One region of the Paenalkalicoccus suaedae genome, then DNA from elsewhere that is predicted to be linked to it. Evidence: predicted binding sites of a transcription regulator. Region 1 holds the regulator's gene; each other region holds the start of a gene.

What was found. The regulator LexA, encoded in region 1, represses DNA repair genes until DNA is damaged. The targets are predictions, from matches to a motif close to CGAACATATGTTCG.
Region 2: FLK61_RS11710 (DNA polymerase IV) is a predicted target of LexA. The motif match lies at 1,932-1,945, and genes of this name have one in related genera.
Region 3: uvrB (excinuclease ABC subunit UvrB) is a predicted target of LexA. The motif match lies at 1,953-1,966, and genes of this name have one in related genera.

What each region holds. Positions count from the first base shown of each region.
Region 1 covers NZ_CP041372.2:1,942,657-1,946,914, reverse strand. Annotated here, with positions in the region: gene glnA (type I glutamate--ammonia ligase) at 1-1,125, shown strand, start outside; gene FLK61_RS10345 (hypothetical protein) at 1,434-2,138, shown strand; gene lexA (transcriptional repressor LexA) at 2,183-2,800, opposite strand; gene yneA (cell division suppressor protein YneA) at 3,017-3,316, shown strand; gene FLK61_RS10330 (YneB family resolvase-like protein) at 3,313-3,969, shown strand; gene FLK61_RS10325 (DUF896 domain-containing protein) at 4,037-4,258, shown strand, end outside.
Region 2 covers NZ_CP041372.2:2,207,572-2,211,829, reverse strand. Annotated here, with positions in the region: gene FLK61_RS11720 (acetamidase/formamidase family protein) at 1-291, opposite strand, end outside; gene FLK61_RS11715 (YolD-like family protein) at 319-645, opposite strand; gene FLK61_RS11710 (DNA polymerase IV) at 642-1,877, opposite strand; gene FLK61_RS11705 (putative bifunctional diguanylate cyclase/phosphodiesterase) at 2,050-4,071, shown strand; gene FLK61_RS11700 (aldo/keto reductase) at 4,201-4,258, shown strand, end outside.
Region 3 covers NZ_CP041372.2:2,886,063-2,890,320, reverse strand. Annotated here, with positions in the region: gene FLK61_RS15430 (PDZ domain-containing protein) at 1-1,177, shown strand, start outside; gene uvrB (excinuclease ABC subunit UvrB) at 2,114-4,108, shown strand; gene uvrA (excinuclease ABC subunit UvrA) at 4,116-4,258, shown strand, end outside.

The sequences.
Region 1 (4,258 bases):
CCAGATCTTGATACGTGGGTAGTCTTCCCATGGACTCCGGAAAAAGGTAAAGTTGCTCGTCTCATCTGCGACATTTACAATCCAGATGGAACACCTTTCGAAGGTGACCCACGAGGCGTACTTAAAAAGGTATTAAAAGAAGCGAAGGATATGGGCTACTCTGATTTCAATATCGGACCTGAGCCAGAATTCTTCCTATTCAAGAACGACGAAAATGGCGAACCAACTTTAGAGCTAAACGATAAGGGTGGATACTTTGACCTTTCTCCTACAGATCTAGGTGAAAACTGTCGCCGTGACATCGTATTAGAGCTTGAGGACATGGGCTTTGAAATTGAAGCATCTCACCATGAGGTTGCTCCAGGGCAGCATGAAATCGACTTTAAATACGCGGATGCTGTAACAACATGTGATAACATTCAAACGTTTAAGCTAGTTGTTAAGACAATCGCGCGTAAGCACGGTCTTCACGCAACGTTTATGCCTAAGCCATTATTCGGTGTTAACGGAAGCGGAATGCACGCTAACATGTCTCTATTCAAAGAGGGTGGCGTGAACGCATTCTTCGACGAAAACACAGAAAACCAGCTAAGCGAAACAGCTATGAAGTTCCTAGGCGGAATTTTAGAGCACGCTGACGCATTTACAGCTATCACAAACCCAACGGTTAACTCATACAAGCGTCTAGTACCAGGATACGAAGCACCTTGCTACATTGCATGGTCCATGCGTAACCGTTCACCACTAGTTCGTATTCCTTCTTCACGTGGCCTAAGCACACGTATCGAAGTACGTAGCCCAGACCCAGCAGCTAACCCATACCTAGCTATGGCGGCAATGCTTGCGGCTGGTCTTGACGGAATCCGTCGTAACCTAACACCTCCTGCTGAAACAAACCGCAACATCTATGCAATGGATGAAGCAGAGCGCGATGCAGAAGGAATCAAAGCACTTCCAGCTTCTCTTAAGGATGCGATTGACGCACTTCAAAAGAGCGAAACAATCAAAGCATCTCTTGGTAACCATGCAGTAGAACACTTCGTGGAAGCAAAAGAGATCGAGTGGGACATGTTCCGTACGCAGGTGCACCCATGGGAGCGCGAGCAGTATATCCAAACGTATTAATAGTCAGAACCCTCGACACCACTGGTGTTGGGGGTTTTTGTTTGGTTGTTTGGGAAGGATGAAGAGGAGTTAGAGGGGCAAATTTGCGAGTGCTGTTGCAATGGGTTCATACGGTGTTATAATGCGCGCAAACAGGGTGGATGGAGGAGCAAAGAGATAGACGGGACGCTCAAACCAAGTGCCAGAACGTGCAATCAAAAGCCGAAGGTTCGACCGAAATGCCAGACAATGCTTTTTCCTAAGGCAAAGAGATGGTATGATGAGAATCGGATTACATATGAGATAATCAATATTTAAAGGAGAACACTATGAGAAGAAAATTATTATTCATTTTCGCCGTATTAACATGCCTACTCCTATACGTTGCGATCATGAGTGTTTATTCCATCGTTCAGGAATATCAGTTAGATGTAGAAGTGAACGAGGCGTATGACTTTGAGCAGGTATCTACTAGAGAGCTTTCTCCAGGTAATTCAATTACGTTTGGAGATTTTGATATTACGATTTCAGAACAGGCTGTTGAATCATTTAATGAGGAGGCTCGTGCCGAGGTTATTGTCAAGGTAAATGGGATTAATGCGACGAATCCTGCAGTGATAGCAATTGATCCAGATAGTGACAACCGCTATGCTGGCTCACTAGGACTGATTTTCGTTCAGAATAACGAGACGGGAGTAACAAGGCTTGCTATTGCAAAACGTCTTACACCGAACGTGACAGACATAGAGGATCAAGAATGGAAACTTTACTATGCAAACCGTTTTGGTCAATCTCGCGAGGAGACGATCACGTTTGATACGAGAATGACGTCATCCCTTGGCGTTAAAATCATCAATGACTCTAATATCTCGCCGGAGAGCCTTGGATATCAGTCTAATATCGTACAAGGATATCAGCCGTTGTTTTGGCCGCTTTGGATCGTCTTTTATTTAGCCTTTGCTGCCGTGATCTTTGTTATCATGAGAAAATCGTATAAGCCCGTTGAAAAAACGGAAGAAAAGAACGACGAATAAAAACACGGAAAGGAGCCCATCGGGATATCCTTTCCGTGTTTTTTTTAATGGAGGCTACGGAATACACCGATAACCTTCCCTAAAATTTGTACATAATCTAAAATAATCGGCTCAAGCGTCGCATTCTCAGGCTGTAAACGAAAATGCTCTTTTTCTTTGAAGAAACGCTTTACTGTAGCTTCATTTTCTTCCGTCATCGCAACGACGATGTCTCCATTATCTGCGTAGGTTTGCTGTTTAACAACGACGTAGTCCCCGTCAAAAATACCTGCCTCAATCATTGAATCTCCAGAGATCTCTAAAATAAACGAACGCTCATCGTGCACAAAGCTTGCTGGTAAAGGCAAGTATTCGTCTACGTTCTCGATCGCTGTAATCGGGTTACCTGCTGTAACTTTACCAATTACCGGAATGGAGATGTGAGGAGCTTCGTTGAAGTTGTCCCCTTCCGTATTTGTTACTTCGATTGCGCGTGGCTTTGTAGGGTCGCGGCGAATATATCCTTTTTTCTCTAATCTAGCTAAGTGACCATGAACGGTAGAGCTTGAAGCGAGACCTACTGCTTCTCCAATTTCTCTAACGGAAGGTGGATACCCTTTCGCTCGCACTTCGTTCCGAATGAAATCTAAAATAGACTGTTGTCGTGCTGAAAGCTTAGTCAATCATAACACCCCGTTTTCGTAGTAGTTTCGTTCTATCAACATGTGCTAGCACATACGTTGTAAAATCAGTAGCCTTACAAGGTATATTATACCATGAGAACACAGGTTGCGCAAACGTTCGTTCTATATTTCTTGTTGACACGAACAATCGTTCTTAGTACAATCATATACGAACAGGTATTCCGAGAACAAATATTCTAACAGGAGTGATTTTCCGTGAAAACAATTCGTCAGTATGTAGATGGTTCCATCTTTTTAATCGTGATAGCGGTCGGTTTCTTTGCCTTTACTTTCTTTTCTTCTGATTCAAATGACGTGCCATTTTACCCAGCTGAAGAACGAGTTGTTTCTGAAGGAGACTCTCTTTGGACAATAGCACGAACAGCAACGGTAGACTTACCGATAGAAGAAACGATAAACTGGATGAAGCATGAGAATGGACTTGATAACGAAACAATCGTACCAGGTCAAAAAATTCATGTCCCAGTTTCATTGAATGGAGTTGCTTCTGATTGATAGGAATTATTTACGCGAGAGTGAGCACATCTAAAGAGACACAAAAATCTTCCCTTACTCGTCAAGTAGAAGAATTAAAAGCCGCGGCATCAGCTTGGAATATCGATATCGTGGAAGTAATAGAAGAGTCAGAGAGTGGTTACGAAAGTGATCGCAACGGGATTTTACAAGTGCTTGAAACAGTAAAAAGTAGACAAGTAGATGTTATTTTAGTTCAAGATGAGACGCGTTTAGGCCGAGGAAATGCACGAATTGCGTTAATCCATGAATTTAAAAAACTCGGCTGTCACATTTATTCTTTGCAGGATTCAGGTGAACTACAGCTATCCGAGACGGATTCGATGGTGCTTGATATTGTGGCAATTGTAGAAGAATATCAGCGGAAATTACAAAATGCAAAGATTAGACGAGGAATGAAGAAGGCCGTAGCAAAGGGGTATAACCCAGCTAAAAACTTAAAGCGTACTGGATCGAATGATGGTGGCAGAAAGAGAAATGAAGTCCCCCTTGAAGAAATCGTTCGTTTAAGGCAAAATGGCATGACTTTCCATGAAATTGCAGCAATGCTTCGCGGGTTAGGCTTTCAGGCTTCAAAAGCTACTGTGCATCGCCGTTATCAAGAATATCAAGACGATTTAGAAGGACAAGCCTAGATACTTGCAACTGGGCGATATTTTTACTATCATTGACAAAGCATATTCTTTACTGGAGGAATTCATTGTGATTAGTCAAGATAAATTAGCGCGCATCAATGCGCTTGCAAACAAAGCAAAGTCGGAAGGCTTGTCGTTAAAAGAACAGAAGGAACAAAAAGAGCTTCGCCAAGAATATTTAAAAAATGTACGTAGTTCTTTCCGCAACCAGCTTTCTTCTGTGAAAGTGGTGGATGAAGATGGGAACGATGTCACACCATCTAAGTTAAAAGAAGAGAAAAATTCTCGC
Region 2 (4,258 bases), 260 kb from region 1:
TCTCCCGTACCAGCCAGGACTTATACGCTTTATTTTTATTTCTACAACCATGCCTGTTTTTGCGCCACTGATGGCGATTGGTCCAATCATGGGATGAATTGGATTTGCCTCTTTTTGCGCAGGCTCATAAATCTTACGGGGCTCTCCTTTATTCGGAGAATAGCCCCATTCAATGTCTGGAGTTGTGACAGAAAACGTGTCGCCAGACTCAATCGTTACAATTGGCTGTCTGTCTTTATTAAAAGATCCGCGTAAATGTTCCTTTTTTAATGCTATCGTGTGATGTGTCATACATATCCCTCCTTTTTTTAGTGTACCTCACAATCTTTCTACGCGCATAAGATTCCTAATCTCGATCCGTGTATCGGAGAGAAGAAAGGATTTTGTATAAGGGTTTAAAGAGGTGACTACACCTGAAATATGATAGGCTATCCCGTCCTCCCAATACGTCACATGAAGCTCTATGTGATGGGTGTAGGAGGCGAGTAGGGACGTGCCGAATTCCGTCAAATCCTCTTCGCTAAGCGCAGGTCTAGGTAAACGTTGTTGATCAGCGCGGTGTGATCGCAGCGCAGAGACGTGCTCGTGTAACATCATACGGCTACCCTCCCACATAAGGTTGCCACGTTTTAAATAATCGCTCATTTGTAATGACCTCCTATTTTAGCAGCGCGTTCTTTCACTTGACTGGCCTCTTGCAAAGAAGATGCTCGAATTAAAGATGTCTTTCCGTATTTTTTATTCACTGTATCCATTACATAGCCAAGCTTATGATGTTTTTCGCGATTCCCATCATCGAACAAGCTGAGCTGTATCTGCTTATCAGATGATAGCTTGGAGAGAGAAATGTGCAAACGCCTTACGGGAAGTCCATTCCAATGCTGGTCAAATAGCTTACATACGTACGCAAATACTTCCATTGTGATGGCTGTTGGACGTTCCATCGTCATTTGCCTGTGAAAACCAGTGCGAAGTTCATAGCTGGTTGTGACACCAACGGAAATTGTCTGACCGAGCAGAGAGCCTTCTCTTGCGCGTCGACACACTTCCTCGCAAAGCTCTAATAGTACAAGTTTAATATCGCGCTTCGTTGTGTAATCACGGGGTAAGGTCATCCCGTTTCCGATCGCTTTTTGTCCACTCATTGTGTGTGGGGACACGGGGGAGTAGTCAACTCCACGTGCGTTCATCCAGAGGACTTGCCCGTGTATCCCAAAGCGTTTTCGTATATCCTCAGGCGACATGGCAGCGAAGTCTCCGATCGTTTGGACGCCTCTTACACGTAAATGTCGCGTCATCTTGGCACCAGCGCGAAACAAATCATTAATAGGGCGTGGCCATAATACTTCTTCTATATTTTCTTGTGTAAGTGTAAAGATGCCTTCTTCATTCTTTTTAGCAAACGTGTCACACGCCATTTTGGCTAATACTTTATTTTCGCCTATTCCGATGCGGGCGCGCACGCCCAAGTGACGAAAAATTTTGCCTTGCACATACTTTGCGATTTCTAAAGGAGTGCCAAATAGCTTTTGAGAATGGGTGACATCCATAAATTGTTCATCGATACTGTACGGTTCGACGAGGTCTGTTACGGCCTCTAAGATTTCAGTAATAGCTAGGGAGTGATCAATATAGTCCTGCATGTGTGGAGCCACGACCATGAGATCAGGGCACTTTTGCTGGGCGTCAAAGAGACGTTCGCCATTTTCGACGCCTAAACGTTTGGCCAATGGGCAAGCTGCTAAAATGACACCGGAGCGTCTCGATGGATCTCCAGAAACAACGAGAGGCTTATCGATGGCATGAGGAATCTTCGCTTTTTCAACAGAGGCAAAAAAGGACTGCATATCAATTAAAAAGATGGATTTTTTCATTATGGACTCCTCCAAGCTCATTTTTTTTCATCATACAATAAAAAAATACCTATATCAAGAACGTGTGTTCGTGTAATTTGTGGAATTTATATTTACTGCTGAAATAAGAGCGAGTATAATGTAGCAAAAAGAATTATTTCGTGCGTCTAGAGATGTAGCAGGAGGTGGGGGAATAATGCGCCAAGAGAAGGTAAAAAGCGATCTGATCAATTTATCTATTCTGCATGCACTTGAAGAGGAAGCAGCAATAATTGATCGATTTGGCAAAGTGATCATGGTCAATACAACAAATGAAGAGGAACGATCATCTGAGAAGAATGCTCCTGTTAAAGCAAGGCTCGGGAGCGACTATGTAAAAAACTTAGAATTGGCGAATGAGTGTTACCTCCAAGAACGAGTGCAACTCCTTTTAAAGGGCAAGCTAACAGACATTAAGCAAATTAATCCGTACCAGCAAAAGGAAGATATCGTATGGTATGAGATTCGAATCACGGCTTTTATCCATGAGGGAGAGCGGTGTGGACTTATTCGGTACAAAGATGTAACCGCACTTGTAAGCTATGAAAGTCAGGTTATTGATGTGCTAGAAAGCATGAACGACGGGTTCTTTGCAGTGGACAAAATGTGGAGAATGACCTACGTGAATGCCCATGCCGCAAGCATGCTTCGTAAGTCTGTTGAGGAGCTTCGTGGAAATGATATGTGGCTCATGTATCCGAATCTCCATGGGACACCGTTTGAATTAACTTATAGACGAGCGATGGAAACAAGAGAGCGACAGGAGATTGAAGCTTATTATCCGGCACATCATACGTGGTACAGTGTGCGGGTGTATCCACATGATGAAGGTGGATTAGCCTTTTATTTCCAAGACATACACGAGCGTAAAGAGGTGGAGGACAGGCTGTATCACGCTGCTTATTATGATGAAATGACGAAGCTACCTAACAGAAAGAAATTTTATCAGGTGGCGGAAGAGAAGTTTGAAGTAGCAAAACCTACTCAAGAGTTTTCGTTACTTTTTATTGATATTGATCAGTTTAAAACTCTGAATAATCTTTACGGCTATGCAAAAGGCGATGAGCTAGTCAAAGAGATCGCAAAGCGCATTCGCTATACGTGTCAGGGGGGAGGGTACGTCGCAAGGTTTGGTGGAGATGAATTTGTTATTCTTTATGAAGGTTCTCCCAAGGATGATGGCTGTCGAAGCTTTACGAGTCACCTTCTATACGAAGTGCAAAAGCCAATTCGATTAGACAACGATAAATCCTATACTCCTTCTGTCCACGTAGGAATCAGTCACTATCCATTCCATGCGACGAAGGTAGAAGCATTATTAAGTATGGCCGATACAGCACTTAATGAAGCGAAGCGGAAGAAAGTATTAATTTGCATGTACAATGAAGAGATCAAAAAGAACCTTGCTTATAAAAATCAGCTCCTACATGCTTTTTTTGATGCGGTAAAGACGTCCGATATTTTCTTCGTGTATCAGCCGCAGGTGAATCTTCATACAGGGGAGATTGTTACGCTTGAAGCACTGACAAGGTGGAGCGATGAGAGGCTCGGAGCCATATCGCCAGCAGAATTTATACCGCTCCTTGAGGAAAGTGGTCATATTGATTTACTTACAAAGAAACTCGTTCATGATACGTTTAGAGAACTGCATATATTGAGAGAAAAGCATGATTACAAAGGAAGCCTCTCTATTAACATGCCGACGCAACTCCTGCACGACCATGCATTTATTACGTTTTTTGAAAAGACAGTAAAGGCTGCGCAGTTCCCCTCGCAGACAGTTGAAATTGAGCTAACAGAGAGTGCAGAGCTCGTGACATCAGACGACATTCTTTATCAGCTGGATCGCCTTAGACAAGCAGGCGTGAAAATTGCGATTGATGACTTCGGAAAAGGCTACTCTAATTTCATTTACTTAACAGAGATTAATGCGGAAAAAATCAAGTTAGATGCTTCCTTTATTCGTCAAATTGGTATTGATAAAAAATCGGAGGACGTGCTAGAGGGGTTAATTATACTATCGGACAAAATAGGTAGCACGGTTGTAGCGGAGGGTGTAGAAACAGAATCACAGCTCCAATTCTTACAGCGAACAACGTGTGATGTTATACAAGGCTTTTACTATTATAAACCGATGCCAATCGAAGATATTCATGCCTTATTTTCGGCAAAACAATAAGAGAAACACGTAGCGATGTCTACGTGTTTCTTTTTAGTCAACAAAAGAGGGGGGGGGAGGAAATCGACAGATTGAAAAAAAGCCAGTAAACTAGAAAGGTACGTTACTTATTTGAAGGGGTGAGAAGAGATGAAACAGATTCAACTAGGCACGAGCCAAGTACAAACAGGGGAAGTAGGATTAGGAT
Region 3 (4,258 bases), 940 kb from region 1:
ACGAATCTGGTTCCTACCCGTCCTCTTGCTTTTCCCAGTAGGAGACATTGCAAATGCAGGGTACTGGCCAGCGCTCGCGATCGGCACAAGCATCACATTCGGACTCGTGCTCTTCCCATTTGTGTTAGGCATACAAGTCCCAATCTCATCCGAGCTACCGAAAGCAGGCGTCAAAACATTAGCGCGCAGACAGCTATTAATCGCTGTGCTTGTGATCGCAACAGCAGCCCTATCCGTCGTCTCAAGCATCTTTTTGTTTGCGACAGCAGCCATTCTTTTAGTGGGACGCTTATTCACTTACGTCCAATTCGCTAGACGCGAAAGCCAGCACACTAGCATCTTTAACACACGCGAGCAAGGACTCGTCATCGTTGGCATCATCCCGCATTCCATCGCCGACAAATCCAATCTCGAGGTAGGAGACATCGTGCTCAAAGCCAACGGTGCACCAGTCGCCACCCAGCGTGAGCTCTATGAGGCGCTCCAGCTCAATTCCGCCTTCGTCAAACTCGAGATCCTAGGCACCGACGGACAAATCCGCTTCGCGCAATCCAGCGTCCATCAAGGCGCACACTATCAGCTCGGCTGCCTCTTCGTCCCTGACGACGAAGCCGGCAACCTCTCGCTCCGAGGACTACGCTCCTCCGTCGTGGTTCATAAAGACCGTACCGAGCTTTCTACGGGTACAACCACACAACCGGAGCCTCTAGAGAGTACGAGCCAAAACGATGTAACAACAGAGCACCAAAACTCTCCCGCTGACAAATCTCAACAAGTAGCAGAGGAAGCGGAAGCAGCAACTACGTTGGAAGAACCAACCTCCAACACAGCATTAGAAACGGACTCGTCAGTAGCAAAAGAAGAAAATCAGTCTGACAATGAACGTATAGAAGCAAATGAAGAAACTCTTTTAATTGAGGGATCTGATTCTGATACGAAGCTATTAGAAGACACAAAGCCTGAGCCTAAACGCATAGAAGAAGTTTCTTCAGCTGACAGCGAATCAAACTCTACGCAAGAAGAGTCCGCTCCAGCAGAAGATAGCCAAAAGGAAGAAGCAAAACCTGAGGCAGATTCGAATAAACAAAAGGACGCCCACGAAAAAGGCCTCCCATATGGACAAGCAGCAGGCCTAAGCTCCTTCTACGAAGAATTCAAAAAAGGCAAGTCAGACTAACAAAAAGCACCCCTCCATGAACAAGCGGAGGAGGTGCTTTTTAATTACTATATTGCTTAAGCGCCAATTAGTTTTGTAGCTCTTCGAGCTTTAATTGCTAAAGAGCTAACTAGTTTCTTGCAGTCTTGCTATGTACATATTGTAAGACGAGTCAGCTCTGCGAACGCTCTACGACATTAGCAGGGTCTGAATCTGAGCCTATTCCTGCTAATTGTCTCCGAGCATTCTCCGAGTCTGCCTCCTCTTGAGCTTCTTTATGGTAGTTTAAGAGCGTCTCTTGCTCATGGTACATTTCTTTTGTGTATGGTACATAGATTTTTTATACGGTACATAAAACTTGAGTTCGGTACATTTATTTCAAATACGGTACATAAAAAATCTCCATTGCCATAGAGCGACTTATCTAAAACCATATATCCAAAAAGAAGGGCACTCCTACAAAGAGGAAGGCTCTTTTCTTTTGCCCTTTTTAAATCAAACGCAGAGATGGCAGACCCGGAGGACATTCGGAGACAATCCATAGGGAAAAGAGGTTTTTGAGATCCCACAGGAGGCGTTTAGGAGGAGACGACAGTCGAGTCCTGCCGACGAGGAAGCTCAAAGACCGGCCCTATGGATGTCGTAGAGTGTCCGGAGGGCTGACAGCTCGGAGAGCAGATTTAAACTAGTTAGTACTTAAGCATCTTAGCTCGAAGAGCTAGGCACTAAACTAGTTAGCACTTCATCAATCTAGCTCAGAGAGCTAGGAAGTAAATTAATAAGCTATCCATTAACTAGATCATATGTTCGCAAATTATATTTTCTCATGATATAATGTTGAGAGATGATTAAAACAGGGTACGAGGAAGAATAGTTGCTTTTTACATACAAAGCGTTATGATATATGGCAGAAATGCCGAAGCTAATATGAGATCAACATGGAAAGGAAGATGTTCCTTGGCTATTGCACACGTTCCGTTTAAGTTGCAGTCCGCGTACCAACCGTCCGGTGACCAGCCACAGGCGATTGAGGAGCTAGTTTCGGGGATTGAACGAGGAGATAAATTTCAAACGTTGCTTGGAGCAACGGGTACTGGTAAGACGTTTACGATGTCGAATGTGATTCAGCGCGTTAATAAACCAACGCTGATTATTGCACATAATAAAACACTCGCAGGTCAGCTTTACAGTGAGTTTAAAGAGTTTTTCCCAGAGAATCGCGTCGAGTACTTCGTCAGTTACTACGATTACTATCAGCCAGAGGCGTATATTCCGTCGTCTGATACCTTTATCGAAAAGGACGCAAGCATTAACGACGAGATCGATAAGCTACGTCACTCAGCAACAAGTTCGCTGTTCGAACGCGATGATGTCATTATCGTTGCGAGTGTGTCCTGTATTTACGGTCTTGGTTCGCCAGAGGACTATAGCGAACTCGTTGTTTCTCTCCGCACAGGCATGGAACGCGAACGTAACTCTCTACTTAGACAATTAGTTGACGTTCAATATGAGCGCAATGATATTAACTTTACGCGCGGAACGTTTCGGGTAAGAGGCGATGTTGTCGAAATCTTCCCAGCCTCACGGGATGAGCACTGCGTTCGCGTGGAGTTTTTCGGTGATGAAATTGATCGGATTACAGAAGTAGACGCCTTAACAGGTGAGATCCTTGGCGAGCGCGAGCACGTTGCGATCTTCCCAGCATCCCACTTCGTTACGCGCGAGGAAAAGCTAAAGCGCGCGATGAAAAATATTGAAGCAGAGCTAGATATCCAGCTTAAAGACATGCACGAAAAAGGCAAGCTTCTTGAGGCGCAACGGTTAGAGCAACGTACACGCTATGATCTAGAGATGATGGAAGAGCTCGGCTACTGCTCGGGAATCGAGAACTACTCGAGGCACCTCACATTCCGAGAGCCAGGTGCGACGCCGTATACCTTGATTGATTATTTCCCGAAGGATTCCCTTATTATCGTCGATGAGTCGCACGTGACTTTACCACAGATTCGCGGAATGTATAACGGGGACCAGGCTAGAAAAGGGGTGCTAGTCGACCACGGATTCCGACTACCATCCGCAAAGGATAACCGACCACTACAATTTGAAGAATTTGAAAAACATATTAATCAGATCGTTTTTGTTTCTGCCACACCAGGACCGTATGAAATGGATCACTGTCCGAAAATGGTCGAGCAGATTATTCGTCCAACTGGACTACTTGATCCGACGGTTGATGTACGTCCAATCCAAGGACAGATCGATGATCTTATCGAAGAAATTCGCTTGCGTAAAGAGCGTGGGGAACGCGTGCTTGTCACGACATTGACCAAAAAAATGTCAGAGGATTTAACCGACTACTTTAAAGAGATCGGAATTAAGGTAAAATACCTCCACTCCGATATTAAAACATTAGAGCGGATTCAAATTATTCGCGAGCTACGACAAGGTCAGTTTGACGTGTTAGTGGGAATCAACCTCTTACGAGAAGGATTAGACATTCCAGAGGTTTCGCTAGTAGCTATCTTAGACGCCGATAAAGAGGGCTTTTTACGATCAGAAAGGTCCCTCATCCAGACGATGGGACGTGCCGCGCGTAACGAAAACGGTCACGTTATTATGTACGCAGATAAGATGACGAAATCGATGGAAATCGCGATCGACGAAACAAAACGACGACGCATTATGCAAAAAGAGCACAACGATAAGCATGGCATCACGCCAGCAACGATTCAAAAAGCGATCCCCGAAATCATTCAGGCAACAAAAGCAGCCGAAGATGGGGAAGCGTACGAGGCGCTTGAAAAAGCTCCTAAGCAAAAGCTCAGTAAGAAGGAGCGCGTGAAGGTCATTGAACGAATGGAAGCCGAAATGAAAGAGGCCGCGAAGGCGCTTGACTTTGAGCGTGCCGCAGAGCTTCGAGATATCGTGATAGAACTGAAAGCGGAAGGATGATCCTATTATGGCGTTAGATAATTTAGAGATTAAAGGAGCGCGCTCCCATAATCTAAAAAACATAGATGTCACGATCCCTCGCAATAAGCTCGTCGTTATGACGGGCTTATCTGGGTCAGGGAAGTCGTCACTCGCATTTGATACGATTTA